3 regions of the Paraniabella aurantiaca genome follow, and region 1 is predicted to be linked to each of the others. Evidence: riboswitches for the same ligand, from Rfam matches in the RefSeq annotation. Region 1 holds a riboswitch; each other region holds the start of a gene.

Region 1 (10,096 bases):
ATGCGGGTTTGCTCCCATTGTAAGGCTTCATTACCAATAGACGAGGGAATGATGGCGGGTAATTCGTTGTAACGTGTTGCCGTTACCTGGGTGCGCCAATCGTAATTGCCCAGGTTTTGCGAGCCTGCCTTACCCCTTGATGCCCTTAATTTTAAATAAGATACTGCTTTTGAAAGAAAGCTGTTTTTAATAAATTCTTCTTCTGATACCAGCCACGCAGCAGAATAGGAAGGAAAATTTCCCCATCTGCGGCCGGGTCCAAACCGCGAAGAACCATCCCTGCGTAAAGTTCCGGATAAGATATAGCGGTTGTTAAATTTATACTGTGCCCTGGCAAACTGCGATACCAGTGCATTTTCGGCAACAGCTTCCCCCATAGAACTTAGTGTAGCACCCGATCCGAAATTATTAAGAATATCATCATCCGGGAAATCAGATGCTCTCATAGAATAGATAGTGGATTTGTATTTTTCGGCTGTCCATCCACCTAAGAGTAACAGATCATGCTTTTCCCAGGTTTTTAAATAGGTAAGGGTATTTTCCCAAACGTTTACATTGCTACGGGCATTATTCCATGACCTGGAGCCGGTATACTCGAATGTGCTTCCTCTCCGTTTATACTCCAGGTTTTGGCCATTGTTATAATTATTGGTAAAAGCTGTTTTGAAGATCAAACCTTTCAGGATGGTCCATTCGAGGGCCGCGGTTCCGCTGAATACCTGGCCGTTCCCCCTGTCTGTATTTTTAATGGTTGTGTAAGGGTTTTCTGTATAAGGATCCCTGGTAAACAAAGTGCCATCCTCATTGTACACGGGTATATCGGGCCTTATTTTCTTCAGCACATCCAGCATATAATCTTTATCATCAGCCAATCTCGACGACCCGTCAAGATTTATGCTGAACTTGATATTGTTGCGCAGCCGGGCCTCCAGGCTGACGCGCCCGCCATATATTTTACTTTGCCCCGATTTAACAATACCCTGCATGTTTTGATGGTTCAAAGACACGTAATAGGCCAGGTTATTCGTTCCGCCCCGGAGCGCCAGGCTATATTGTTGCTGGATGGGGTTCTGCGTCATTTCTTCCAGCCAGTTGGTATTACCTTCATAGTAAGCCCCATCGAGCGTTTTAAAGTCGGAGCGGTCGAACTCACTTGTTTTTAAATTGAAGAATGCCTGCTCATCCAGGTACAGGCGTGTGAAGTAATCAAAAGTGCCCCGGCCAAAGGCTTCCTCCCTGGCTGCTGCATCTGCAAAGCGGAGATAATCAGGTGCTGTGAAGTATTTATATCCATTAAGGTTTAGCTTAGAATATCCTATGCGACTGCTGAATTCTATCAGTGGCGGCGCTCCGTTCTTTCCTCTTTTAGTGGTTACGATAACCACGCCGTTCGACGCTCTCGATCCATACAGCGCAGTTGCCGAGGCATCTTTAAGTATGTCTATGCCTTCCACGTCATTGATATTAAGATTGTAAAGCGTATTAGCGATGTTACCGGTTGTGGAAACGTTATACTGTGGTACTCCGTCAATAACCCACAAAGGCTGATTGTCACCGGATAGGGAAGAAGCGCCACGAATCACTACTGAGATAGGAGAAGTGGGAGAGGCTGATTGTATTGCTACGTCTACACCCGCGGCCCGGCCCTGAAGCAGACTTTGAATGGTTGAGCCCATAGGAGCGTCTTTAATGGCTTTCTCATTTAAAGAACTTACTACACCTGTCAGATCACGAAACTTGGATTTACCGTATGCCACTGTTACTACCTCGTCAAGAACGTTATAGTTCTTGTTTAACTGAAGGCGGAGATAGGTGCCCTGCGATGGAATTATTACTTCTTTAACGAGGTTCTCGTAGCCTTTAAAACTTACTCTTATGGAATAGGTTCCTGCTTTCAGATCATTAAAAGAGAAGGAGCCCCTGGCGTCAGTTAAGGTATTAATGCCTGCGGGCCGTAAAGCAATGGTAGCACCGGCAAGCTGTTGCCCTGAGGAATCGGTAACAGTGCCTGTTATAGAAAAGCCTGATTGCTGCGCAGCAACCTGCAGGTGCAGGCACACGGCAAGCAGCAATAGCATGATAAGTTTGCTATTCATGTTTGATTGTAATCGAAATGAAAAAATAGGATTAGCTTTCCCGGTTGCTTTGCAACAGACATCTTCCCATAAAACGTCACCGGAAAAGCAAAACAATAGGTAAAGACTTGATTGTCTTTAACAGTATTGCCGATATTAGCAGGGGCGGTTTAGAAAATGCCCGGTTGTGTGTTTTTTATTAGTTTTGTCATTGATGATTCGTTTTAAAAAATGATTGATTCGACTTTTGTTTTTTACGATTCTGACCAGATGGGGATGTTCCCGCATTCCCATCTTTGTATTTTAGTTGAAAATTTCTTTCAACTTTTTATCCAGTTCATCTTCGCGCAAATCTTTTGCTATGATCTTTCCTGAAGGGTCTAAGAGGAAGTTTTGAGGAATAGCACCCACGCCGTACAATTTGGCAACCTCGTTGTCCCAGAACTTAAGGTCTGATACATGAGTCCAGGTTAGCTTGTCGTCGTGTATTGCCTGAAGCCATTTGTCTTTAGCGTTTTCCCTGTCTAATGATACTCCGAGAACCGTAAAATTCCTGTTCTTATACTTTTCGAAATTTTCTACCACATTTGGATTTTCTGCCCTGCATGGTCCACACCAGGAAGCCCAGAAGTCTATTAAAACATATTTGCCTTTGAATGAAGCCAACGACACCGCAGCGCCTGATGTATCAGCCTGCGTAAATGCGGGTGCATATTTTCCTACACCTACTTCACGGAGTTTTTCCAGGCGGTCCAAATAGGTTTTTCCCTGGAAACTTTGTTGTACTGCAAGGGGTAGCTGTTCGAACAAAGGAAAAGTAGTGGCGTACTCGGGATTATAACCTGCATACTGTTGCAATGCATCGAGGGCAACAATAGTGGCTGGGCGTTTGTCGAGGAAAGCTTTAAGTACTGTCTTTTGTTCTGCTTTCACTACTTCTACGGCGTCATCAAATTGTTTGGCGGTGGCAGAATCTTCCCGTTGCTCTTTGCTAAGTGCATAATGTTTCTCGTACAGGGCCGATATTTTTGAAGAGGTTTCTTTCAGCGTTTCAGAGAGCGCTTTGGATTCTTTGTTTACGGGTCCGGCAGTTACAATAGCTTTGGCCAGTGTGTCTCCACCATTAATATTGGTGATACCTTTTTCCAGGTACAGGCTTAAATAATCACCAGGTTGTCTTTTTTCGCTTTTCGTTAATCGCTGGTATACGAGAAAAGCTCTTACAGGATAAGCTATGGTTCCTTTAAAATGGAACTTACCGTTTTGAACCAGGAAGGAGTCTTTGATGGCTTTCTTATCCTGGTTATACTGCAGGTAAACAATTGCCGAATCCTCTATCTTGGTTAATTTGCCATTGATAGTAAAAGGAGTTCCTTTGCCAGATTGGGCGTAAAGTGCTGCGCCCGACAACAAGGCTATACCAGATAGCAGTGCTGTGATTTTTGATTGGATAGTCATTATATTTAATTAAGAGTGTAAAACATTCTATGTTCTTCTTTCTAAGCAAAAGCATTTAATATGCATTAGGATAGTATAGCCAATCTCAAGGTTGAGATGGCTGTATCTAACTCAATACGCTACTGGATTTCGTAATACTTTAAATGCTGACCAGATAGATATTATCTGTCTGCCTATTGATGCGTGATCAGCAACAACAACTCAATACTTTAATATTCATTTCTCAGGTTTGTACTATAATTGGTTTGAGGTATGATCAAGGAAGCTGAATCTTTTACCCTTTCCGATAATTTGTTTCATAAGAGAAACCACATCCTTCATTAAAAATAAAAGACGTTGGTGATATCGGAAAAGACATTGAAGATCATTTTGCAAAAGGGTGGTTCCTTGCAGCAGATTTTACTTATCTCTCTCCTGTAGCCGCCAAAGCGGACCAGGAGTAGGATGTAGCACCTTATATATAGTTATGATCTACATACTGGTTGCTAAGATTTCAACGAGCCTGTCTCTCCATCTTTCTTGATAAGATACCTATTTATAAGAACTTGATATAACAAAGATATAACTATTTTACAATAGTCTACTAAAATTGTGCACTAATATTTTTTTACGCCTAGAGTTACCTTTTTGCAAAAGCTATTTGTTGTACTTCTCTTACTTCAATACAAAAACACTAACGCCTGCTTCTTTTTGATGTAACGAAACTGTACAATTCCATTGTAAAGAGCTGTAGGGGAGCAGTTCCATAATAAATGGTTTAGCTACCAGGCGTTGAGGTGTACTGATCATTACAGTTACCTGGCGTTCAAGGAAGAATTGGAGTACTTGTTTCAACTCTTCAAATACAGCGGGTTCATAATTGACATCGCTTAATAGCACTACTTCAGGAAGCGGTTCTTTAGTAGCGTCCTTCCAGTTCAGGGTTTTGGTTATAATGTTTTTTAAGTCAAGATGCTGTGCAGACTTTTTTATAAATACTTCGGCCAGTGGCTCTTTATCGGTAATAGTTATTTGCTTTGCAAAGGATGCGGCATATAATCCCGGCAAGCCCAATCCGGCGGCCAGCTCCAGTATTCGTTTGTTGAGGATCAGATGAGTATGTTGCTCCAGGAAAAGACAAAGACCTATAGAGGCGGGCCATACCTGCGCCCAATAGGCATCGTCTTTATTATTTCGATACTTATCCAGTACGGCTTGTTCCTCCGGTACACATATCTCCAGGCGCTGATCCTTAAAAAAATATGTTTCGGGCTTTTGAGGTAGTGACATCATATACAAAGATGTGGTTTAAATGGCGGCAGTATTAATATACCTGGTAAGTCCTTTTACCAATAACCATTGGGCCAGCACATAAGTAATCATAATAGCCCATCCTCCCCAGGGATAAGGGTGGTAAAATTTATTAATAGCTAATACAGAATCTGAAACCACGAAAAGGATCGCCCCTGTGAGGAGATACCGTGCAGTGATATTATCTTCCAGGTCATAAAGATGCATGGCTACCAGCAGCATAAAGCTGATCACGAGGCCATACACTATAACCGGGTATTTCAAACCGCCCAGGTGTGGAAGTAGAAAATTAATGATCAGGAAATAATAAATGGCTACAATAATAGCGGCATACCACTTACCCGATATCTGATGTTGCGTACGTATTTGATGAAAAGTATAAATGTAGAAAAGGTGAGCTAACAGGAAAGCGCAAAGTCCCAGGATAAAGAACAATTCATTGGTATTGGCGAACATAAGCAGGGTGTCGCCGGCAATAGAAAATATTAATGCAGCTACTATCCATTTTTTCAGGGCCGAAGTTACCTGTCTGGTACTTAAAATAAAATAGTACAGTAAGGAGCTTACTAATAACGGTTTAAAGATAAACTGCAGGGTGTCTTGCTCAAAAGCCATACCCAGGAAATAGGTGATAGCTATGATGCCAAAAATAGAAGCAGGTTTCATATGGGGTAATGATCTGTTTGAGTAAAGATAATGCAGTATAATTCGGAATGCAGTTTTGAAAAATGTTCCCTCATTTAAAAAAACAAAACAGGCTATCCCTGAAGAATAGCCTGTTCCGTAAGATAAGGTTGGTGGTTAAGATTTCTCTATTTCTTTGTCAGCAACGGTAAGCGTTTACCAACTGGTTATTTCCTCGTATGGATGCGCAAATTTTAGAAAAAATGCTGAGCACAGGAAATGTTGATGCGTTTTTTCGATGAACCTACCGTTATTGTCAATGAATGCGTTTGATACTTCTTTGAAATCGGATAAAAATGATCGTTTTCGTAATAAGGAAACTCTTAATTGAATGCTATGGTTCTACCCAGGCTTCGTTTTCTTTTAATAAATTAATCAATTCATCTACGGCAACCTCGCTGTTTACATTTCGTTTAACCACCTCCTTGCCCCTGTAAAGCGTAATTTTTCCGGGACCACTTCCCACATAACCAAAGTCGGCATCTGCCATTTCGCCCGGTCCGTTTACAATACAACCCATAATGGCTATTTTAACGCCTTTAAGATGGTTGGTTACCGAGCGTATTTTGGTGGTGGTTTCCTGTAAGTCAAATAAAGTTCGACCACAGGAGGGGCAGGAAATATATTCTGTTTTGGAAATACGCATACGCGTTGCCTGCAATATGCTGAAAGCCGTGTTATTAACGAACTGTTCGGGGGATTGGTTGTTCAGGTAATTTCTTCCTGATGCATTTAAAGTGGCTGCTTGTGCATAAGCATTGTTGGTCATGCCCAGGCAAATACCATCACCAAATCCGTCCAGGAACAAAGCCCCGGTTTCTGTAGCGTAATGAATAAGATGCTCGTCTGCTGTATCCCAGTTACTATCGGTTATCAATACAATGGGCGCGGTAATATGCTCCTGCTGCAATTTAATGCAAGTAGCTCTTACCGTTTGCATTGCATTTTTTTGAGTGCTGCTCAGGCACAAAACAACATTTTGTTTTTGTGTAACCCGCTGCAGGTACTGTTCTTCCTGCGGGCAATCAATCATCACAAAATTAATAGGGCTATCTGGCTGTTCTATTGCTGCAAAATGTTCAGCACAATAAATAGGAAAGTATTGGTTTGCATCCGGCGCATTTTTCCAATGCTCATATGAAGTGATTACTTTTAATGTGCCCGGCAATGCAAAGCCAATATCCGGTTGATTGATGTATACATAATCAGCGGCCGCATCAGCTATATTCCATTTATCGTCTGCTTCATTATAGGTGTAGCCGATACCTTTAAGCGAAGCGGGCGTTATATGTGCTACCTTGCTAAGGTCTGCAATTACTACAGGTACCTGGCCTCCGCCAATATTATTAACGGCTTTTGTTTGCTGTCTTTTGAAATTAAAAGGTTGATAAGTTGAAAGGTTGATAGGTTGGTAAGGGGTATTGTCTTTTTCAACTTTTAAACTGGTCAACTGGTCAACTTTATTTTCATACCGCTTCACAATATCCCTGCAAACGGGTATTTCCAGTTCGGGATCTTCGGTAAGAGAAACACGAATGGTATCACCGATACCGTCTTCCATCAGGGTGCCAATGCCTACAGCAGATTTGATACGGCCTTCTTCGCCATCACCTGCTTCGGTAACACCCAGGTGTAAGGGGTATATTTCGCCGAACTCATCCTGCATGGTTTTGATCAGCAGGCGATAAGCCTGCACCATCACCTGCGGGTTACTGGCTTTCATACTTAAAATGATCTGGTGATAACTTTCGCTTCTGGCAATACGTAAAAATTCCATAGCGCTTTCCACCATTCCAATAGGCGTATCGCCGTACCGGCTCATAATGCGGTCACTCAAACTGCCATGATTGGTGCCGATACGCATGGCAGTGCCATATTCCTTACAGATTTTTACTAGTGGTGTGAAACGATCGCGGATACGGTCTATTTCTTCTGCATATTCTGCATCGGTATATTCTATTTGTTCAAATTTCTTCTTATCAACATAGTTGCCGGGGTTAACCCTTACTTTTTCGATGATACGGGCAGCCACCTCAGCGGCATTCGGGGTAAAATGTATATCCGCCACTAAAGGGGTGGTATAGCCTCTTTTTTTCAGTTCGTTTTTGATGTTCAGCAGGTTTTCGGCCTCTTTTTTCGAAGGTGCCGTAATTCTTACAAGCTCTGCTCCCGCCTCAATGCAACGGATGGTTTGTTCTACCGTGGCAATCGTATCCATGGTATCCGTAGTGGTCATGGTTTGCACCCGGATCGGATGATTATTGCCAAGGAGCAAGTCGCCGATTTTTACCTCTTTGGTTAACAGTCTTTTATATTGAGTCAATGATTCCGCGAATAATTCCATTTGGCAAAGATATTTTATTAAAGCTAGAATCAGCATTTGCAATTGGCGAGGGGGTGCATTCCAATTTGTCGCATTCTTTTTTTACCGCAGAGAGCATGAGTTTATTGAGTTTACGCGGAGAGATCTCTGCGTAAACTCTTGAGTCTCTCTTCTCAGCGGTTAAATTTATTTATACTTTTTTGCTTAGTTGCGACAAATTGGAATGCGCCCATTGGTGAGTGATCATAGTTCTTTCCGCCTTCGTTTCAATGAACAGATATGCTTATTTTGATAGCCCTTATTCGTAGGGGTTATAATAATGATGCTGGTTATGTGTTGAACGCTTTTTATAACTATCTTACATGCTTGTTAAATAATACTCATGGAAATTTTAAAAGCGGTTTACCAGCACCCCCTTTTGTCGGATAACGATTTTCAACAAATTGCCAATGCCCATGAGTTAATGGAAGTGCCCAGGGGTACACTGCTTTTGAAGGAAGGGAAAATTGCCAATGAATATTACGTTCTGCAAAGCGGAGTGGCAAGGGCCTATGTTTATGATTATAATAACGACGAGATCAGTACCGAATTTTTTACCGAAGGGGAGATCGTGATCTCAACCGCGTCTTTATTTCAACGTATCCCTTCTCCCGAAAATATACAAACCGTCACGGATTGTGTTATGCTAAAAATTCAGTTTGATGTTTTCCAGGCGCTGTTCAGTACGATACCTGCGTATGTGGATTGGGGACGTCTTTGGTTTACCAGCCAGCTTTTCGCGATCAAGCAACGGTCGCTCGATATGGTACAGGAAACGGCCACCAATCGTTATCTTAAATTATTGAAGGCCAAGCCACAGATTATACAGAATGTGCCGTTAAAGCAAATCGCTTCTTACCTGGGTGTTACCGATACATCGTTAAGCAGGATCAGGAAAGAAGTAGCTACCTACCCTGCCGGGTAATACGCCAGTACCCTTCAGCCAACCAGTGTTTATTCACCCATCTACTTGTCATAGGACAAGTATTTCTTTTTTAAGCAATCTCTATTAGATTACTTGCCAAATGGCAAGCGCATGTGCGTTTATGTGATGCTATTTTTGAATAACGGTTGACCCTTAAAAATTATTCAATTATGGAAAAAGCACAACTAAACCAGGATATCAGCAGCGTCTTTGATGAAGTGATTGAGGTTCTTAACGAAATACCCCAGGACCTTTTTAACCGGGTGCCCTTCGAAGATAGCTGGACCATTGGCCAAGTGGCTGAGCATATTGCCATTTGCAGTCGGGGTATACCCGATAGTCATGTAAAAGAGGTTGAGCGGGTCTATGATGAAAATGAAGAAGCGCTAAAAGGGATATTTCTCGATATGAGCCAAAAAGCAAAAGCGGCTCCGGCGGTCACACCACACCTGCCGCCACATCAGAAAGAAGAGCTGCTTGAAAAAATAAAAGCTAATAAAATAGTTCTTACAAAAACTATAAAAGACAAGGAATTATCGCAAATATGTTTGGATATGGAATTCCCCTTTATGGGATACCTGACCCGCTACGAGTGGCTGCGCTTTGTGCAGGTTCATACACAGAGGCATCTGAACCAGATCAAAAATATCCAGGCTCATTTATTGAATTAATAATCATTTTAAAATAATCAACAATGGAAAGCAAAAAAGGAAACCCGGTAGTATGGTTTGAAATTTATGTAGATGATATGAACAGGGCTACCCGGTTTTATGAAACAGTACTCGATGTAAAGTTGGAGCAAATGTCTGATCCCACTGATCAGTCAATGAATATGCGTTCTTTCCCGGGCAACATGGAAGATTTCGGTGTATCCGGTACCCTGGTGAAAATGGAGGGCATGAAAGCAGGTGGTAATAGCGTAACTGTTTATTTCGGGTGCGAAGATTGCGCGGTAGAAGAAAGCCGTGTTGAAGCCGCGGGAGGCAAAGTAGTTCAATCTAAAATGTCTATTGGCGAGTATGGGTTTTGTTCCACCGTTCAGGACAGCGAGGGTAACACTATTGGTCTTCACTCAATGATATAAACTATGGGTCATGAAAGCTTGATTGCATTGGTTTTAATCAACCGGCCGGTAACGGAGGTTTGGGAGTACTGGACTCACGCGGAGCATATTATGCAATGGAATGCACCCTTCGACGATTGGCATTGTCCTGAAGTTGAGAACGACGTGACAGCAGGCGGACGGTTTAAATTTTTTATGGAAAAAAAGGATGGAAGTGAAGGATTTGAACATGCCGGTAC
Region 2 (10,096 bases), 370 kb from region 1:
GGCCGTCATGAACAGTTAAATCTCCCGCTTCAATATCAAGCCCTACTTCTTTATCATCTGGTTTATGATCGATAAAATATTTTTTCTTGAAGAATAAGGTCAGGAGGCCTTTATTATGCGTACCCGCCAATACTCTAAGCCCACCATTGGTTTGAGGGCAATCATCTAAATGAAGTCCCACGTTGAGCATAGGCTTAATGCGTGAACCTAAAAACAAATCCCGCGGACTATCGGTGTGCCAACCCAATCTCGTAAAGCCACTGCGCTCCGTATTCAGATAGTGATTCACTACCAGACCATCTTTTTCAGTTTCACCGATACGGCCATCAAACGGCGCTAACAGGTGAACCAATTGTTGTACCTGGTCGCTTTTTAAAAATGCCTTTAGCACCTCACTATACTGCGATGCAAATGCGATACGTTGTATCAGCGGAGCGCCGTTTACATCCGAACCAAATTTTAAGGGAATACCGTTAACTGCGGTTGCTCCTTTATTTAATAAAAATGTTTCTACCGATTTTACTTCAAATAATAATTGCTTCACCTTGTGCGCGGAAACAAATTGTTTGAAATGTAAAATACCATGTGTTTTTAAGTGTTGTGTGTGCAGGGATTTTATTCCATCGTAGTAGTGAAACTGCTGTGTAGCGTTACTCATAATAATAAAGCATTAAAGTGTTAATGAAAAGAAGAAGAAGAGAATAATAAAATCAGGTAATTCTACCCTTTGAATAAATTAGCAACAACAACAACACCTGCAAAGTGGGGAGGCAAACATGCGTTCCTTGCAGTTATAAAAGCTATATGTTGTAGACTGTGACAATTATTATTAGATTGATAAGGCAAATATAAGAAGCCAATATTAGTCCACCAAATAAGTAGACTAATATTTTATAAAATATTTTTTTCTGCTCATCATGATCAGATTTCCGACAGCTCTTGCCTGTTAACGGGCGCATCCTCCTGCGCTAATACCAACGTTGTGAAAGCCTGCTCCAGGTCGCTGATCAGATCAGCCGCTTCCTCTAAGCCAACTGACAGCCTGATCAGACTATCGCTCACTCCGGCCGCTCTGCGTTTTTCTACAGGGATGCTCTTATGCGTCATCGCCGCAGGATGACATAAAAGACTTTTCACTCCGCCGAGGCTTTCGGCCAACCTGAAATATTTTGTAGCAGTAACAAACTTGGTAGCCGCATCTTCTGTATCATTTTTTAAAGTGAAAGAAACCACGCCTCCAAAACCTGTCGCCTGCTGCTTTGCAATCGCATGATTATGGTGCTGCTCCAGCCCCGGGTAAAAAACCTTTTCAACAGCCGGATGCTGCTCCAGGTACCTTGCTACTTCCAGCGCGTTAATTCCATGTTGTTTTATCCTGAGATGTAATGTTTCAATTCCTCTTATGATCAGCCAACAATCAAATGGTCCTAACACTGCACCGCTGGCATTTTGTATAAACTTAATTTTAGCGCCCAGTTCTTCTGTTTTTGTAACGACCACACCAGCTATTAAATCGCAATGCCCTCCCAGGTATTTGGTTGCAGAATGCACCACAATATCAGCGTCCAATAATAAAGGTTGTTGCAATGCCGGAGAGGCGAAGGTATTGTCGACACACAGCAGGCAGTTGTTAGCTTTAGCTATCTTAGCAATGGTGGCTATATCCGATATCTTCAGGGTTGGATTGGTAGGCGTTTCAATCCAGATCAGCTTGGTTTGAGGAGTAATGGCTTCAAACACATTATCTGCATTTGTACTATCCACATACGTTACCTTAATGCCGAACTTTTCATACACATGGGTAAAAAGCCGGAAAGCGCCTCCATAAATATCATCTACTGCTACTATTTCATCACCACTTTTCAGCAGCTTTACTACAGCATCAATAGCAGCAAGCCCGCTGGAGAAAGCAGCGCCGGTATGGCCGCCTTCAAGACCTGCGATGATCTTTTCCAAAGTAGCCCTTGTCGGATTGTTCGTTCTTGAATAATCGTAGCCGAGGTTCACACCAGGCGCCTCCTGTACAAAGGTGGAGGTTTGATAAATGGGAACCGCAATTGAACCTGTAAGCGGATCTACGGGAATACTGTGAATGGTTTGTGTTGCGTTGTTGCTCATAACTGATTTGTTTTTAAAGATGAATGAATGTATAATCATCAACCCTTATCAGGAAAAACATTCGGTAGCGGCTTATTGTAAAAACAAAAAAGCTCACCCCGCAAATCAGGATGAGCTTTACTATTTTACTAAATAATATTTTATAAGCTGAACGCTGACTTATCTGCCTCCGGTATACCGGAGATGGATTTGGCACCTTTTTCACAGCATTGCTATGAAGAGGTTGTCAAGGCTTCATCGGGCCATTACCCTCTGCCTTTCTTGATAAGAGATTGAAAAGAACTATTGCAAAAGTAAAGCGTATGAATTTTAAATTCCAAACTTTACTGCATTATTTTTTTATAAAAGTTTTATTAAGATCCTGGCACTCCATATAATTACGAGCACACCCAGCAGCACGAAAGCCGTTCTGCGAGGCAGTCTGCCGGCCAGTTTCGCAGCTAATGGCGCTGCAATCAACCCTCCGATAATAAGACCTAAAATTGTTTGCCAATGACTTACACCCAACAAAATAAAAAAGGTGAATGCACTGGATAGGGTTACAAAAAATTCAGTGAGACTTACCGATCCGATCACATACTTAGGTGTACGTCCTTTTGTAATAAGGGTGGTTGTAACCAGCGGTCCCCATCCTCCGCCACCAAAAGAATCCAGGAAGCCACCGGCTCCCGCCAGTGCCCCATATCTCCTGAACTTTTTCTTTACTACCTTTTTCTTAAAAGCGTTAGAAAGTATTTTAACACCCAGGAAAAGTGTATATACAGCCAGGATAGGCCTTACCCAATCACTGAATTTTTCGCCCAGGTACACCAACAAAATAGCACCGGCTATGGCACCGACCACACCGGGCAGTAACAATGTTTTAAACAATTTCTTATTAACGTTACCAAACTTATAATGGCTATAGCCAGATGCCCCACTGGCAAACATTTCAGCCGTATGTATACTGCCGCTGATGGCTGCCGGACTTACTCCTGCAGATAATAATATAGTGGTACTGGCCACACCATAACCCATGCCCAGGGCTCCATCTACCAGCTGTGCTACAAACCCCGCAGCCAGCATAATTAAAAAAGCCTGGTCTAATGAACTATATAAATTAACCGCATGAACCCTTATCTCCTCAAAAGGCCAGTAAGAAAAAATCATATGCCCTATTAACATAAAGGCGAAGGCGGCAAGCGCATAGGTTGCAATTCTTTTATTGGATATCCCCTTTAAGCCTGATTGCGCCTTCTTTATGGTTACGCCATTCGACTGGTCGCTTCCGTGCCTGTTGGCATGACCGATCCTTACGTTGGCTAAACCATATTCGGCCGCATCACTATTGATCTGGTCTATTAGTGCTGAATCACTGGTGGCGATGATCACAGCATCGGCATGTTGAATATCAAACGGGTCATATAATCGCTCTTCGATTATAACTTTTGCATGTGCAGAAGCCCATTCCTTCAGGTCTTCGCTTAATTGCTCAGCGATGATGCGAACCTCGGCGCCAGGCGCACTATTATCTATTTCTTTGAGGTGACGTATGGCTACGCTATCACCGCCTATAACGAGCACTTTAAGCCCTTCCATGCGCAAAAGAAAAGGAAAAGAAGCGCTTGCCCCGTTTGCCTTCTTATTAACAGCTGCCAGATCAGTCATAAACCAGGTATTCAATTTTCCCGACCCCTGCTTTACGCCTTAAACAGGTGAAAAACAGATTAGTCTATAATTTTAGTGGACAAATATATGTAATTTTTTCATCTTTCGTATAAAAATTACTTTGATCGAAATCAGGTGTCGAAATTTTAGTTTTTTATAACACCCCGTATTGGACAAAATAATACCTTTGAATAGTCTATATAAAAAGTAGACTAAAATTCCGATCATCATGCATTTAAATTTTTTAGCGTTTGCTATTCCTCTGTTTCTTTTTTTTATAGCCTGGGAGTACTTATATTCTAAAAGAAGCGGTAAAAATTTTTTCCAGTATGCAGAGTCGGTGGCCAATATCAACGTGGGTATAGCCGAACGGTTACTGGATCTTTTTACGACCGGCCTGTTTTTTTATTTCTTCACCTATGTGTACGAAAATTTTGCCTTATTCGATATTAAAGAAAGCTTCATTGTATGGGTACTTCTCTTCCTGGTTACAGATTTTGTTTGGTACTGGTACCACCGGTTGGCACACGAGATTAATGCTTTCTGGGCAGCGCACGTGGTACATCATCAAAGTGAAGATTTTAATTATACGGTCTCTGCCAGGATCACGGTATTCCAGGCGGTAATAAGAAGTGTATTCTGGGCTATATTGCCTTTATTGGGGTTTCCTCCGTTGATGATTTCCATCTTATTATTAGTGCATGGGATCTACCCGTTTTTCATCCATACACAGGCGCTGGGGAAATGGGGATGGTTTGAAAAAATCCTGGTTACGCCTACTCATCACGGCATTCATCACGCTTCCAACCCGGAATATCTTGACAAAAATTATGGAGACGTATTGATTATCTGGGACAAACTTTTTGGAACTTTCGTTAAAGAGGACAAAAACATACAGATCACCTACGGACTAACCAAGCCATTGGAAAGTCATAGCTTTTTATGGCAGCATTTTCACTTCACGCTGGAAATATTGCTCAACTTTTACTACGCCAGGGGCTTTAAACAAAAATGGCGTACGTTGTTTGGAAAGCCAGATGACCTGGATCCCCGGTACCGGACTATTCTTGAAAGAAAATTTTTACGGCATAAGCGAACAAAAGCCGCGCCCACAACAGCTATGCGCTACTATGTAAGTATACAAACAGCCATTTCGTTAATGGTGCTATTTGTTGTATTACTATTCGAACAATATTTTTCGGTTAAGTCGCTCACGCTGTTTTCCTTTTTTATCATTATCAGTCTCATTAACTGTGGTGCTATACTTGATCAACGCCGATGGATATCTTACCTGGAAATAGCCAGAGTATGCCTGGTATTATTCATACTCTATTACTACTTTCCTTCCAACTATACGGCGACCATATTTGTATCAGCTATCATGATCGCTATTGTATACTTCAGCGATATTCAAAGATTCTATACACGTGTTTTATATAGCAACTCAGAAACCTAGCAGATAGCTTACATGGTACTGTTTAGATGACAGTGACGCTCATCGCAAAAACGATTGCATCAGTTGTTCAACTTAAATGATACCACTGCCGTGACAATATCGTTCTGCTCAGGATGCTCTCCCTGCTGAAATTTAATATCTTCAATGATTACGTCAGGATAGTCGCTGATGCGCTGTTCTACCTGTACTTTTAAAGACTGGAATATGGGTAGATCAATCATTTTCTGATCTTTCTCCATGATACTTAAATCTCTCTTTAAATCGGCTTTATTCAAGACGATTGAAATAGGCTCGAGCATAGCATTTATAATTGAGGGCTTCAAAATGGTTTGGTAACTTAGAGTTGCCGGGCTTTACAAAAATAAAAAATCCTAACAGGATAGTTACCAGAAGTTTTCAACCATCCTCACTATTTTTTTACATTTCTTTTGGAATTTCAAACTTGAATATGCAACTTTGTTGCAGTTTTGAAACGCTCGTATATACATATCAGGTATAGGTTGAGACAAGCGGGAGCGATAGGATGCTTCCTGTTGCTTTCCTTGGTGCTTTATATACAGGCCTTCCACCATCACCACGATTGTTCTGAAACAACTCATACCACACATGTAAAAAAGCTTACTACAGGTAAGGAGCATTGCTCTATTTGTGATCATATTACTACGCGTAGTATTAGTGGAGCTCCGGAACAATTTAGCTATTCTTTGGTTCCGCCACAGCCTGAGCCTTACAATCCCTATAGTTACTATATCACCATAGCCCGTGAGCTTTTTATACAGGCCTACACCAATAAGGGCCCACCTTCTTCTAACCTATTCGTTATCTAATCAACCGTAAGGTTTTCTTTCACTTTTGTTATTAGTATAATAGCAACTATTTACTGTTTCAGGTTATAAGTGCTATAACAAGCATAGTATTATGCTATTGTAGCTTCTATATTGCTCAGGCTCGTTTTCCTGGATTTCATCAGGGCAGCATCCCTGGTATACACAACCTGTTTCAGTAGCCTGTAACTATGAAGTTTTTTCTGATGCTGTGTTGCATAACTATATGCACAACAGCCCGCACGCAATCCCGGCAAATTATTGTAACGGTATCTGATGATAACCATCTGCCCGTAACCGACGCTTCTATTGAGCTTAAAACGTCTACATTAGGAGTCAGCGACTCAACAGGCCGATACATCTTCCGGCAGGTGAGTCCTGGCCCTTACGAAGTAAAGGTTTCTATGCAGGGATATAAAACCGTTGTCAAAACGGGTGTTCTAAAAAGTACCGATATATCGCTGATCATACGCCTGCACCCTGAAAGTCACACGTTACAGGAAGTTGTGGTACAAAACAACACTACAGCCAAAAGAAAAAAAGAAGCCATGCTCAACATGGATATTGTAAAAGCGGATTTTATTCAACAACACCTTGGTGGCAGCCTGATGCAAAGCCTGCAGCGATTGCCAGGGGTAAAAACAATTGGCATTGGATCAGGCCAATCCAAGCCTTTGATCAGGGGACTGGGCTTTAATCGTGTAGTAGTGCTGGACAAGGGCATAAAACATGAAGGGCAGCAATGGGGTGCGGATCATGGTTTGGAAATTGACCAGTTTGCAGTGCAGGAAGTAGAAATACTTAAAGGACCTGCATCCTTTGCCTATGGATCGGACGCCATTGCCGGAGCTGTAAATATCAAACGTCCGCCTTTACCAGCGCCACATACCTTTGGCGGAGATGTTAACCTAATAGGAAAAACCAATAACAACCTGTTGGGAACTTCTATTAACCTGTATTCAAGAACTGAAAAATGGATGACAACCGCCCGCTTTACGATCCAGGATTACGGTGATTACAAAGTGCCCGCCAACCGGGTTTATATTTATGATTTTGCAGTTGACCTCCACAACCACTACCTGCGTAATACGGCCGGCAGAGAAACGGGTATACACTTAAACACCGGGTATACCAGCGACCGGCTAAAGTCGATCTTTTACCTGAGTAATACATACTCTAAAACAGGTTTCTTTGCGAATGCACACGGGTTGGAGCCCAGGCAGGTGAATACTGCGATGCATGATGCCCGCAGCAGGGATATACTTAGCCCTTATCAAAGAGTTAATCACTTCAAAGTACTCAATCATACCAGTATTACTTTGAATGATCATCAGCTCGAACTGGAAACCGGATTTCAAAATAACCTGAGGCAGGAGTATAACCATTATGTGAACCATGGCTATATGCCGGCCATCTATCCAGACTCTTTAAATATTCCCCGCAACCTTGAAAGGGCTTTTGACAAAAATGTCTATTCCCTTAATCTGCGTGACCGTATCAAAGTCGGCCATCACCAGCTGGAAGCAGGCATTAACGGAGAGATCCAGAACAATGCGATCGGTGGCTGGAGCTTCCTGGTTCCCGCGTTCAACCAGCAAAACCTGGGGGCTTACCTATACGATAAATGGAAGGTGAGCGAAAAGCTGCTTGTACATGGCGCCATGAGGTATGACCATGTACATCTTGCCATGAAGAAATATACCGACTGGTTTCCTTCTACCACTACGGAGAATGGACACACACAACAGGAATACCTGATGAGGGCCGACCATGTGAACCGCAGCTTCAATAGTATTACAGGTTCTTTAGGTGTAAACTACAATACGAATCATTGGGAGCTGAAAGGCAATGTAGGCAAGAGTTTCAGAGTACCTATTGCCAAGGAGTTGGGGGCTAATGGTGTCAACTATCATTACTTCAGTTATGAAAAAGGAAATACACAACTAAAACCCGAAGAGTCATACCAGCTGGACCTGGGTGCGGCTTACGACAATTCTACAGTACGCGTTCAGCTCAACCCTTTCTTTAACTATTTCCCTAATTATATTTATTTGAACCCTACTGCCGGCCATGACTATTTCTATGGTGCGGGCAACCAGATTTTCGAATACGCGCAAGCACGGGTGATGCGGTATGGCGGGGAAGTACAGGTTAAATACCAGCCCTGGGAAAACCTGAGTACAGAGGTACTGGGTGAGTATATTTATGCGAAGCAGCTATCAGGAGATAAGAAAGGTTATACCCTGCCCTTCTCTCCCCCGGCTTCTGCACTGTTCAACATTACTTACAAGCCGGTACACACAGGTATTTTCACCCATACCTATTTATCGGTTGATTATCGTGTTACAGCAGCACAAAACAATATAGTCCCTCCCGAAAAGAAAACGGATGGATATACCCTGATCAATCTACAGGCGGGCACCAGCTTTCCGCTGCACGGTCAACAAATAGATCTGAATCTCCAGCTGCAAAATGCGCTTGATACGAGATACCTGAGTCATACCAGCTTCTATAGATTGATAGGTTTACCTGAGCAAGGAAGAAACCTGGTATTATCAATAAGAATACCCTTCAGCTTTAAACCAGCTGCTCAACCGTAATTTATAAATCTCCATAGTTATGAAACAAAAGCAATTATTCACCGGCCTGTTGAGCTTCTTAGTACTGCTCTCTGCCTGTTCGAAGAAAGACCAGGAAACCATTGATACCACCTATCCTGAAATTGATGTAGTCACTGCCAGTGCTTTTCCGAAACAATGCAGCGAGGTACAGCGGGGCCAGCCGTTTACAGCGAAGATCCACGTAAGCGACAATAAGGAGCTGGGATCGGTAAGCATTGACATACATCACAATTTCGACCATCACTCGCACAGCACGGAAGTTAGCGCCTGTAACATGGAAGCTGTAAAAACACCGGTAAAACCCATGGTGCTGATACAAACGATTCCGGTACCAGTAGGGCAAACGAATCATGTTGTTGAACAGGTAATCAATATACCTGCCGATGTAGATCCAGGAGACTACCATTTCCTGATACGTGTGACCGACAAAGAAGGATGGCAAACCATCAAAGGATTAAGTTTCAAAATCAGGTAAAAAAGAATTCAGATAAAATAAAAAACTCAACATGAAAAAAAAGATCAGCCTAATAAGCATATTAATGGTTGTTTTAGGTTTGGCCATTTCAGGGTGTAAAAAAGAGCAACCAGATACAGCAGCTGTTAAGCCCACAGCCGACAATATTGAAATTGGGTATGCGAATAACAAACGGGCCATAAGAGGAAGGGATTTTCACTTAAATGCTGATGTGATTGCCGGAAATAAAATCACTACGGTTATAGTTCAGATTCTACAGAAGGCAGATCGTACCTATTCGGGCAGTTGGAAATTTGAACTCACCTGGGAAGAATTTTCCGGTGTTAAGAATACCAATGTACACAAACATTTTACTGTTCCCAATGAAGCGCCGGAAGGTATATACGATTTTGTTTTCATAGTAAATGATGAAAACGGGACGCGGCTGGAGCTCAGGGAAGAACTCTCCATTATTGATGCGGCTAATATGCCGGTGGATCCATTAATCGACAGGGATATTTTTTTAAGAAATGGAACCATGATCTACTACATGAACACGTATGTTGAAGATCCCCTGCTCTTCAAAAAAAATGATTCTTTAACAGCACGTACCCAGATAAAGCAAATTCAGGGTAACGGGGTATTGTATACCGCATTGATCAATCGAAAACTCAGATACTTCCCTGAAACTGTAGATCAACTGGATTTCTCCAAATGTGTCATTATCTCTAAAGTAGAACATAGTGGTCTTAGTGCGGGATCAAGTATTTCCACTCTAAGGAATATAGACGGAGTATGGGGCGGCGACACCATGGAGATCGGAGCGGGAAAAGATGCTGCGGGAAATACGATATCGGGCCTCAAAGCATGGGAAACCGGCCAATATGACCTGGTCATTCTTTATTACAATTCATCCTATAATATTAGTGTCCACAAGTCTATTCCCATATCAATACAGTATGAATAATAAGTAATA
Region 3 (10,096 bases), 860 kb from region 1:
CAAATATTCCATGCTTACCGGCAAAGACTTTGAGCCGATAGAAGCCAAATTATCATTCGGACAAATTGCAGCGCTGCGTTTCGCTTCGGATGATGAATTGGTGCCACTTGTAGTGAGGGCTGTTAAGGAAAACCTTTCACCCAAAGCTATAAAAGAAAGTATTGTTAACTGGAAAGCAGATGAAAGAAGGGTTTAAGATTGCCTGCGGCGCTTCAGTTCATTCTGGATCAGCCCCAGCTCACGACCGGTTTGCCCCTTAACGGAGGTATTCTCCTGTGCCCGGCGCATGAGATACGGTATCACATCTTCAATAGGCCCAAAAGGCAGGTATTTGCTTACATTACAACCTGCTTTGGCAAGATTAAAAGTAATATTATCACTCATGCCGTATAGCTGGCTAAAATTTATGTGCTTGTGATTGAGTGGTATACTTAATTGCTGAAGCTTTTCTACAGCCAGCATATTACTGTGTTCATTGTGAGAGGCCACCAGGAGGCTTACTTTTTCTAAATTTTCAATGCAAAGCGATACACCTGAATCAAAATCGCGGTCACTACTAGCCTTATCGGGCTGAATAGGTGAAGGATAGCCCTTATCTTCGGCACGCTTTCTTTCTTTTTCCATATACGCACCGCGTACCAGTTTCACACCCAGTATAAAGTTTCTTTCCCTTGCCGCGTCAATGCAATCTTTCAAAAACTGTAACCGGTCGTGCCTGTAATGTTGCACCGTATTATATATAACTACCCGTTCCTTGTTGAAAGAATCCATCATTAACATTACTAATGCATCTACCGGGTCCTGTATCCATGTTTCTTCGGCATCTACCAGCATACCGATATTACTTTCTGCGGCCTTTTCGCAAACCCTCATCATCCTTAAACGAACCTGGTGCCACTCTTCACGCTCGCCTGCGCTTAACTCTTCCAGCGCAGCCAGGTATTTTTTTATAAGCGACCCATGTTTGCGATGCATGAGCTCATCCAGTTTTTCCAGTAAGGCAAAGCGGGTAAGACCGGTAACCTTTACGCTCATAAAAGGAATATTCGGTTGTGTTGCGGCATAGTCAATAACCTTGATAAACTCTGTAGCAGCCTGATCGTATTCAGCATCGCCTCCCTCCCCGCCTTCTACACCGTAGTCAAGTATTACATCTACATTATATTTACCTAAAACCTTTGCTACGCTTGCTGTTTGCTGCAGTGTTTCGCCCCCCGCAAATTGCTTGAAGATGGTTTCACGTATTAAACCCTTAACCGGCAATTTGGCTTTGATGGCCCAGGGCGTGAGCCGCGTGCCCAATTTCACCAATAAGGGATTACCCATCAAACCAAATAAGGTACGAGCCTCTTTCAGCTCTTTATTTGATTTATACTGAAAAGCAAATTCTGTATTATTAAATGAAATTGGGGGTACGCTCATGGCGGCAAAAATAGTGTGAAGCTTTTTATTTTTAATGCAATTGTTTGCACAAACGTTTGAGCAGGGAGTATCTCACACTTTCCGGTGGCAACTCATAACTTATTTTGATGATATACGGCCTCAAGGCGGTATAAACGGCAATAAAAAATGCCATGCTTTTACACATGGCATATAAACAAATAAAACAGATACGCTCTTTTATAATAATCCCGCCAATTCCAGGCTTTTCTTTCTCAGTTTCCGCTCCTCAATGCTTTCCAAAATGGGATCCGGCTCCAGAATTAAAGAGGTTCCATTTTCTTTCCACCAGCTACTGCCCTTTAACTTTTTTAAAGCGATCACGCCCGACAAGTATTTTCTATCCTCCTGCGCATGCCACTGTTCAATCCACTCAAAATCTTCAGTCGGAACGTTCTTAACATCACTGAAACTTATATAAACCTTCAGGTAGATATCGTCATTCAATTGATTAGGTTCATGATGATATAATTTTTTGTACTCGTATTTATAGCCATACCGCAAAGCAGATAAATCGCTCAAAACAGCAGAAGCCGTAGGGAAACTACCTGCTCCTTTACCGTAAAAAAACTGCTGGTCGGCGAAACCGCTTTCAATTACAACACCATTATATTCATTCTTTACAAATGATAACGGGTTATCGGCTGTAACAAACTGGGGTAATACAAATGCCCCTACGCCACCATCAGTCAGTTTTTTAGCCTGAGCCACTAACCGTATCTGCTGTCCACGGGCTTTTGCCACTGCTGCATCCGACTTATGTATGTTTTGAATGCCGGTAAATAAAATCTGATCGGGCGTTGTTACAATACCATAGGCGTGGCAAAGGAAAATAGCCCATTTGTTCAAGGCGTCAAACCCTTCCACATCCAACGTTGGATTGCTCTCAGCGAAACCCAGCTGTTGTGCCAGCAGCAGTGCTTCCTTAAAACCAAGATTTTCATCGAACATTTTAGTAAGAATAAAATTGGTGCTGCCGTTTACAATAGCACGTATGCTATGTAATAAGTCATTATCATAGTACTCTTCCAGATTACGGATAGCAGGTATAGAAGCACATGCAGAGGATTCATATAAAAAAGACCTACCGGTTTTTTGCTGCAAATCCAACAACTCCAGAAGGTGCTCCGCAATCATTTTTTTGCTGGAACTCACCACTTCTTTTTTATTCTTTAATGCAGTTTTCACAATGTCGAAAGCGGCAACAGAATCATCGATCACTTCCACTATCACATTGATCTCCTTATCTTCCAGCAACTCATTTTTATCAGTAGTAAAAAGCTCATCCGGTGCATTTCTCTTCTTACCCGGATTCTTAATACATACTTTTTTAATAGAGGCGCTTAAAGACGGCGTTTGCTTTAACACTTTATATAGTCCTTCTCCCACCACGCCAAAGCCAAACATCCCTATCACCAATTGTCTATGTTTACTCATTATATTATGATTGTAAATTTTAAATTATTCCCGCACTCATTACTTATTACTCACCAACTGCTCTTTCTCTAAAAAATGGCTGATCGCTTCTGTCAGCTGTTCAAATTCCAGTAAAAATCCGTCGTGTCCATAATCAGACAAGATCAATTTTACATGTGCCTCCGGAATATGACTGGCTATAAACTCCTGCTCATAAGGCGGGAACAGGATATCGCCTTCCATGCTTAGTGCCAGGGTTTTTGCTTGGATGCTGTTTAAAGCTGCTACTACCCCACCTCTGCCCCTGCCCAGGTTATGAGAGTCCATACTTTTCGTTAAAGCATAATAACTAAAAGCATTAAATCTTGCAGAAAGTTTAGATCCCTGGTATCGCTGATAGCTTTCACTTTTAAAACCTTCTATCAGATCATCATTGGCTTCCGATTGGGTTTTATTGTAAGCCATATCCGTTCTATAAGATAGTAAGGCTATACTCCTGGCCACCTCCAAACCTTTTCTACCGGCATCGTCTGCCTGGTTCTGCCAGCTGCTGTCTGCCTCAATAGCCAATCTTTGTGATGCATTGAATGCTTTTCCCCATGGTGAGTGCACCGCATTGGTAGCTATTGGGAAAATATATTCAAATAGCTCAGGATCCTGAACAGCCCACTCCATCAACTGCTGCCCGCCCGTACTTCCGCCAATTCCCACCCTGATCTTTGTAATTCCCAAATAGGTTTGCAAAAGCCGGTATGCATGCACCATATCCCTAATTGTAAAAAAAGGAAATTGATGGTAATAAGCAGCTCCTGTTGAAGGATTAATATCAAGCGGACTGATACTGCCATAGCAGCTACCAGGCATATTTACACAAATGATAAAATGTTTGGCAGGGTCGAATACCCGTCCTTCACCTATCATGTCGGGCCACCACTCATGCGGACAACTATTTGCTGTTAATGCATGAAAGATCCATACAATATTATCGGCTTCGCTATTTAACGTTCCATACGTAGTATAAGCCAGGTGCAGGTTCTGCAATACTGCTCCACTCTCCAGCACAAATGACCCGCTATACTTAAAAACCTCTTGCTTCATATTTTAAAAAAAACTGTCTTAAGGCAACGAACCTTAAGACAGTTTCATTTTTATGCGAATACAGCAGCAAAAGCCTGCTCGAAATCCGCTTTTATATCATCTACATATTCTATACCGGCACTGATGCGTATCAGGTTATCCAATACACCAGCACCTTTTCTTTCTTCATCGCTCAATTGCTCATGTGTAGTAGATGCCGGATGAATAGCCAGCGTTTTAGCGTCACCCACATTAGCCAGGTGGCTTACCAATTTCAAACTATCAATAAACTTCTTGCCGTTTTCTATGCCTCCTTTGATCCCGAACTGCAACACACCCCCAAAACCATTGGTCAGGTATTTCTTAGCCAGTTCATGATACTCGCTGCTTTCAAGGCCCGGATACCATACAAACTCCACTTTATCATGCGCTTCCAGCCATTTAGCCAAAGCCAGTGCATTATCTACAGTGCGTTGCACACGCAATGACAAGGTTTCAATACCCTGTAACAGCAGGAAAGAATTAAAAGGACTCAGCGCCGGACCGAAATCTCTCAAGCCTTCTACGCGTGCCCTGATTGCAAATGCTATATTAGGCAGACCAAGCGGGTTGCCTTCACCAAAAACTTCCCAGAACTTCAAACCGTGGTAACCTTCTGAAGGCTCTGTAAATTGGGTAAATTTACCGTTGCCCCAATTAAAATTACCTCCGTCAATGATAATACCGCCAATGCTTGTACCGTGTCCGCCAATCCATTTAGTAGCTGAGTTTACTACAATATTAGCACCGTGCTCAATGGGTTTGAATAAGTAACCGCCTGCTCCAAATGTGTTATCAACGATCAATGGAATATCGAACTCTTTAGCTAAGGCCACGAACTTTTCAAAATCCGGGATATTTAATTTGGGGTTGCCAATTGTTTCCAGGTAAATAGCCTTGGTTTTATCATCAATTTTGGTTCTGAAGCTATCCACATTATCACCTTCTGCAAACCGGGCTTCAATACCCAGTCTTTTGAAAGCAACTTTAAACTGGTTATAAGTACCCCCGTATACAAACGAAGTACTGACAAAGTTATCTCCGGATTCCAGGATATTGGTAATGGCTAAAAACTGGGCCGCCTGTCCTGAGGAAGTTGCCACAGCAGCCACACCTCCCTCTAAGGCAGCCAGCCTTTGTTCAAATACATCCGTAGTGGGGTTCATAATACGGGTGTATATATTTCCAAACTCCCGTAATCCAAAGAGATTAGCCGCATGTTCGGCATTTTTGAACTGGTAAGAGGTGGTTTGATAAATAGGCAAAGCCCGGCTCCCGGTAGTAGGATCGGGTTGCTGACCTGCATGCAATTGTAAAGTGTCGAAATGTAGTTTCTGACTCATAATAATGTTTATAAGAATGAAGTAATAAAATGAAATAACCGTAAAATAGTTTGGAAAGGCCTGAGCCTTAGAAGATATGTTATGCCCGCGCGGGCATACAACGCATACAACAACACATTGCAGCAGCAATGGCAGAAGAACTCATATGTGTATGTTGAAACATCTCCTCTAAAGTATTTCCATTTTTTGTTATTACAAAATAAAATTCATTTTGGCTTTCGATTCATGTAATACACCCAACAGAAAAGGCAAAAAAAAGCCCGCCAGATAAGCAGGCGGGCTTCACATATTGATAAGATGTTTGAATTTGAAACTACCGGCTTATCTTTCCCCGAACAAAATCCGGAGTTGGAATTGGCACCTTGTTCCATTGTATCGGGAACAGGTTGCCAAGGCTTCACAGGGCCATACCCTCTGCCTTTCTTGATAAGTATATAAAAGAACGAGGCGCAAATATAGGTTAGATTTGGGAAATAAAAAAAATACAGGAAATAGCGGCATGAATATCAGTACGCCAATACTATTTTTGCTCCAGTGTTGTATTTATACCGGTAACTTAAGAAAACAAACTGTCCAATACTAACTTTTATATCATTGTATTACCCAATAGCTGCCTGTTTATATGAGCTGCTTTATGTCATCCTATGCACAAGGAAAATAATTTCGATTTTTTAAGGTTCTTTTTATCGTCATTGGTGATTGTTTCTCACTCCTATCCGCTCACCGGCAGCCCTGAAATTTTAGCTTCGAATACAAACGAACAGGCTACTTTAGGAGATATCGCCGTTAACGCTTTTTTTGTGCTCAGTGGTTTTTTAATATTGACCAGCTTAAAACGAAGTAAATCTCCCATCGAATATCTTGTAAAAAGAGGTTTGAGATTATTTCCTGCGTTGTTTTTCATGCTCCTGTTTTCCCTGCTTATAATACGTATCGTATATAAAGGAAATAATATTCTTAATGAACCCCTGTTTTTTACATATTTACCCAACAACTTTTTCTTATACAATGTTCAATACTATGTTACCGGTGTATTTGATGCCAATCCTTATCCTCAGGCCATCAACGGTAGTTTATGGACGCTTAGCTATGAATTTTCCATGTACCTGTTTGTATTGCTGTTATATCCTATCAGAAAAAATGCCTATACACTGAGTGCAGGCCTCGTTGCTTCTTTTTTAATTTGCTATTATGCTATGAACTTAAAGCCCGACTTATTTGCTTCCTTTTTATGGTCGGTAAAGCTTGTCCCTCATCTGTTTTACAGGTTGGCGATATTTTTTATTGCAGGATGCCTCCTTAGTTTGGTAAAGCCAGACCAATTACAAAAGCTAAACAAGCCTTATATTAAAATTGCATTATTACTCTTGCTGGCAGCCTCCTTTCCCCTGCAACTATTTTATTCAAGCTCGCCATTCGTACTTTCATTGTTGATTATACTCGTTGCTATCTCATATTCGAAGCAACTGGCATACCTGCCTCAAAAAATGGGGGACATATCGTATGGCATTTATATCTACGGTTTCCTGGTGCAGCAAACGTTGATGAACTATCATAACTTTCCACCGCTGCAATTAACCATTCTAAGTCTGATCGTCACTTATGCTTTGTCTTACTTATCCTGGCATTTGATAGAAAAACGCTTCTTAAAACTTAAGCAACGGTTGAGATAAAGATTAGCGCTGCAGGAAAAAGATAAAGTTAGAGGGAAGTTACAATGGATGCGAACTTCCCTTTAGTTAAAAACTAAAATATGTATCCAACCGAAACGCCAAAGCCAATATTCTTTATTTTACTGGTTGATTTAACGCCTTTACTGTCGGGATGAATATTAGCGAGGCCCAGTTGCGCATTGACCTGAAAAGACAAGCGTTCATTAAACTCATAGCCTTCTAATATCTGAACTCCATAGTCCCAGGTTTTACCATAAGCCCATTTACCAGTCTTAAGATCATCTGTATCGCTCAGAAACTGAAGATCGGCACTTTGATCATTTCTTGTCACCACACCATCCACCATAGTCTTTCCATAATACTCGCCCCGGCCACCTAGGCCATAGGCGACATAAGGTCCTGCCCCCAGCAGCAATCTTCCTTTTCCAAGCTTTGGAGCATACAGGAAATTCACCGGTACTTCAACATAGTAAGGAGTAAGGTAAGATTCAACAGAAGAATACTCCTGTATATCTTTTATACGATAGCCTTTTGTAGTAAATAAAGCAGCAGGTTGAATATAAAAATTATTGGATAGCAGGTAATCATAAGTTACACCAACATGAAACCCAGGATTCAGCCTGGAGCCATTGTACAACTCATTACCATTTCCGTTCCGGGAGATAACATTGTAGGCATTAAAGCCGGCCCTAACGCCTATCTGGGCTTTTGCCATACTACTGATGGTAAGAAAAAACGCAAAAAGAACTACGGGTAAAAAAGGTCTTAATCTCATAAGCTTTATTTTTTAAGTTAACTGCAAATATAAAAGATGTTTGCATCTGAGACGCAGCAAGATGTAGATACGCAACAGTACTACAAAAAATTAAAGCTCAGCATATTTGCCTATTAAAACAACAAAGCCTCTGGCTATAACCAAAGGCTTCGTCTATCTAATATTGATCTAACTTAGAACTTATATCCTACCGTTACTCCAAAAGAAGTATTATTAGTAGTAGGTGGATTATCAACATCTGCTAATTTCACCAAACCAAGGTTTGCATTTAAATTTAAGGATAAACCGTTGCTTAACTGGTAACCTGCCAATAGCTTACCACCCGCATCAAATTTCCTTAGATTAGCCTGATCCCAATCTCCACTGAAACTGCTATTATTAATCACCGTCTTCACCTTTCCAATGCCCATTCCAACATAAGGCCCAACTCCTAGCAATAAATGACCGGTTCCTAATTCGGGTTGATACTGAAAAGTTACAGGCAATTGTAAATAATTTAATTCTGTTTTTACATCAAAACCATCAAGTTTAGCACCGTTCTGTACATAACTTAACCCTGGTTGAATAACAAAATCATCTGCAATACCGATATCGTAGGTAACGCCGGCTTGAAAACCTGTTTTTAACTTATAAGCGTCGCTGGCATCCTTACCAGTGATATTTGAGAAGTTAACTCCTGCATTTACGCCAAAACGTCCTGCCTGTGCATTAGATTGTAAAGCTGTTAAACTAAACGCTGTAAACAACAGCCCTCCGAATAGTAATTTTTTGAGTTTCATCAGTATAATTTTTATGTAATAAATCGTCTGACGGAACCTGGTACGACATCTCTGTCATTATAGTTCCATAAGATACGGATTAAAAATGCGAATCGATTTATAAGGTAAACGGTCCACCAGACCATTTACCTTAAAATTTCATTATTATTTTGTGCCTGCTTCTTTAGCGGCATCAGATTTCATTTTGTCATTAGCTGTGATCAGGAACTCAACCCGGCGGTTTTTGGAACGGCCATCAGGTGTATCATTGGTGTATTTAGGGTTTCTTAAACCATAACCAACAGTGCTTAACCTTTGTAAGCCAATTCCTTTATCTGCCAGATAATTGGATACAACAGAAGCCCTTCTTTCAGATAAAGCCTGGTTGTATTTCTCGGTTCCCGTGTTATCGGTGTGCCCCTGTATTTCTACATCCGTATCAGGGTACTTGTTAAGAATAGTGATCAGGTCATCTAAAGTAGATTTAGATGCAGTGGTCAATGCAGCCTGGTCAAAACCAAATAAAACGGCGCTGCTAAATTCTACCACAATGCCTTCTTCTACCCTTTCAACTTTTGCACCTGGTACCTCCTGCTTGATCTCTTCAGCCTGTTTATCCATTTTTTTACCAATAATAGCTCCTGCAGTACCGCCAACAGCAGCACCAATAATAGCACCTAAAGCGGTGTTACCAGTTGCTTTTCCTATAACCGCACCAATAGCGGCACCACCACCAACACCAATGGCTGCACCTTTTTGAGTTCTGGTTGCACTTTCGCAGCCTGCCAATGTTAAACCTGCAAAAGCAGTAGCGAATAATGTTGTTTTAACGATTTTCATCAGATAAGTTTTAAAATTTTATAATATTAAAGCTGCAAAAATAAATGCTACACCGAACATATACACATTTATTCCTAAGTAACTCTAATCATCGACAACTCTAACAGGCAGTTAACAAACTACGTGCCAGTGAATTTTGAATATAGACAAATGAACATATAAAAAGGTTGCCTTACGGGGCAACCTTTTACATAAATTTTTATAGGACATTGTTTTTACTGCTGCATATTAGCAGGTGCGGCGGCTACTTCTACAACTTTTGTCAACACATAATTGGTACCCTTTGCCAGGGAAGTTTTTTTCTTATCCTTTTTCTCTGACTTTTTTACATTTTCTTGCGTTGCATCAACTTCTTCTGCAGACGCTACTGTTGCCATGCTATCATCTGCTGCCATTTCAGGAAATATTGCTGCAGGATTTTCTTCATCAAATTTAGCACCAACATTCACATATAATTTATGACTGGCTGAGTCAAAAATCAATGTACCTTCTTTTAATGATTTCCCGGAATACCTGGGTGCCGGCTTATCGGTGGCATCAGCTGCAGTTGCATCTACTGCTACAGCGCCATCAACATCATTCTGGAGTGTTTTCTGTACCGGAATTTTATACGTACCGGGCGACTGTTTCAAATCTGCTTTAAATTTGCCCTGAGGCATCCCATTAATCCATACAACACCTTTGTTTTCAGCATCTCTTGTAACCGTAACACTTGCAACTGCTCCATCCTTATCT

The links. Region 1 has a riboswitch for S-adenosylmethionine ahead of ACLOAU_RS09720 (redoxin domain-containing protein). Riboswitches for the same ligand answer to the same signal wherever they lie in the genome.
Region 2: it holds a riboswitch for S-adenosylmethionine, as region 1 does, so the genes downstream of both, ACLOAU_RS11325 (trans-sulfuration enzyme family protein) here and ACLOAU_RS09720 (redoxin domain-containing protein) in region 1, are expected to answer to the same signal.
Region 3: it holds a riboswitch for S-adenosylmethionine, as region 1 does, so the genes downstream of both, ACLOAU_RS13450 (O-acetylhomoserine aminocarboxypropyltransferase/cysteine synthase family protein) here and ACLOAU_RS09720 (redoxin domain-containing protein) in region 1, are expected to answer to the same signal.

Annotation. Positions count from the first base shown of each region.
Region 1 covers NZ_JBLOSY010000001.1:2,220,614-2,230,709, forward strand. The annotation lists gene ACLOAU_RS09715 (SusC/RagA family TonB-linked outer membrane protein) at 1-2,096, opposite strand, end outside; gene ACLOAU_RS09720 (redoxin domain-containing protein) at 2,379-3,533, opposite strand; SAM riboswitch class I at 3,934-4,062, opposite strand; gene ACLOAU_RS09725 (class I SAM-dependent methyltransferase) at 4,188-4,805, opposite strand; gene ACLOAU_RS09730 (lysoplasmalogenase) at 4,821-5,489, opposite strand; gene ispG ((E)-4-hydroxy-3-methylbut-2-enyl-diphosphate synthase) at 5,842-7,851, opposite strand; gene ACLOAU_RS09740 (Crp/Fnr family transcriptional regulator) at 8,213-8,794, shown strand; gene ACLOAU_RS09745 (DinB family protein) at 8,965-9,465, shown strand; gene ACLOAU_RS09750 (VOC family protein) at 9,489-9,878, shown strand; gene ACLOAU_RS09755 (SRPBCC domain-containing protein) at 9,882-10,096, shown strand, end outside.
Region 2 covers NZ_JBLOSY010000001.1:2,591,548-2,601,643, reverse strand. The annotation lists gene ACLOAU_RS11330 (phytanoyl-CoA dioxygenase family protein) at 1-658, opposite strand, end outside; gene ACLOAU_RS11325 (trans-sulfuration enzyme family protein) at 922-2,118, opposite strand; SAM riboswitch class I at 2,275-2,389, opposite strand; gene ACLOAU_RS11320 (TSUP family transporter) at 2,458-3,765, opposite strand; gene ACLOAU_RS11315 (sterol desaturase family protein) at 3,995-5,221, shown strand; gene ACLOAU_RS11310 (hypothetical protein) at 5,281-5,520, opposite strand; gene ACLOAU_RS11305 (hypothetical protein) at 5,689-6,048, shown strand; gene ACLOAU_RS11300 (TonB-dependent receptor) at 6,237-8,645, shown strand; gene ACLOAU_RS11295 (DUF4625 domain-containing protein) at 8,665-9,141, shown strand; gene ACLOAU_RS11290 (DUF4625 domain-containing protein) at 9,173-10,087, shown strand.
Region 3 covers NZ_JBLOSY010000001.1:3,077,106-3,087,201, reverse strand. The annotation lists gene ACLOAU_RS13470 (DUF6526 family protein) at 1-196, shown strand, start outside; gene ACLOAU_RS13465 (proline dehydrogenase family protein) at 193-1,422, opposite strand; gene ACLOAU_RS13460 (homoserine dehydrogenase) at 1,621-2,877, opposite strand; gene ACLOAU_RS13455 (homoserine O-acetyltransferase family protein) at 2,917-3,954, opposite strand; gene ACLOAU_RS13450 (O-acetylhomoserine aminocarboxypropyltransferase/cysteine synthase family protein) at 4,005-5,315, opposite strand; SAM riboswitch class I at 5,634-5,748, opposite strand; gene ACLOAU_RS13445 (acyltransferase family protein) at 5,960-6,988, shown strand; gene ACLOAU_RS13440 (porin family protein) at 7,062-7,763, opposite strand; gene ACLOAU_RS13435 (porin family protein) at 7,937-8,542, opposite strand; gene ACLOAU_RS13430 (YiaD family glycine zipper/OmpA-like lipoprotein) at 8,687-9,361, opposite strand; gene ACLOAU_RS13425 (hypothetical protein) at 9,577-10,096, opposite strand, start outside.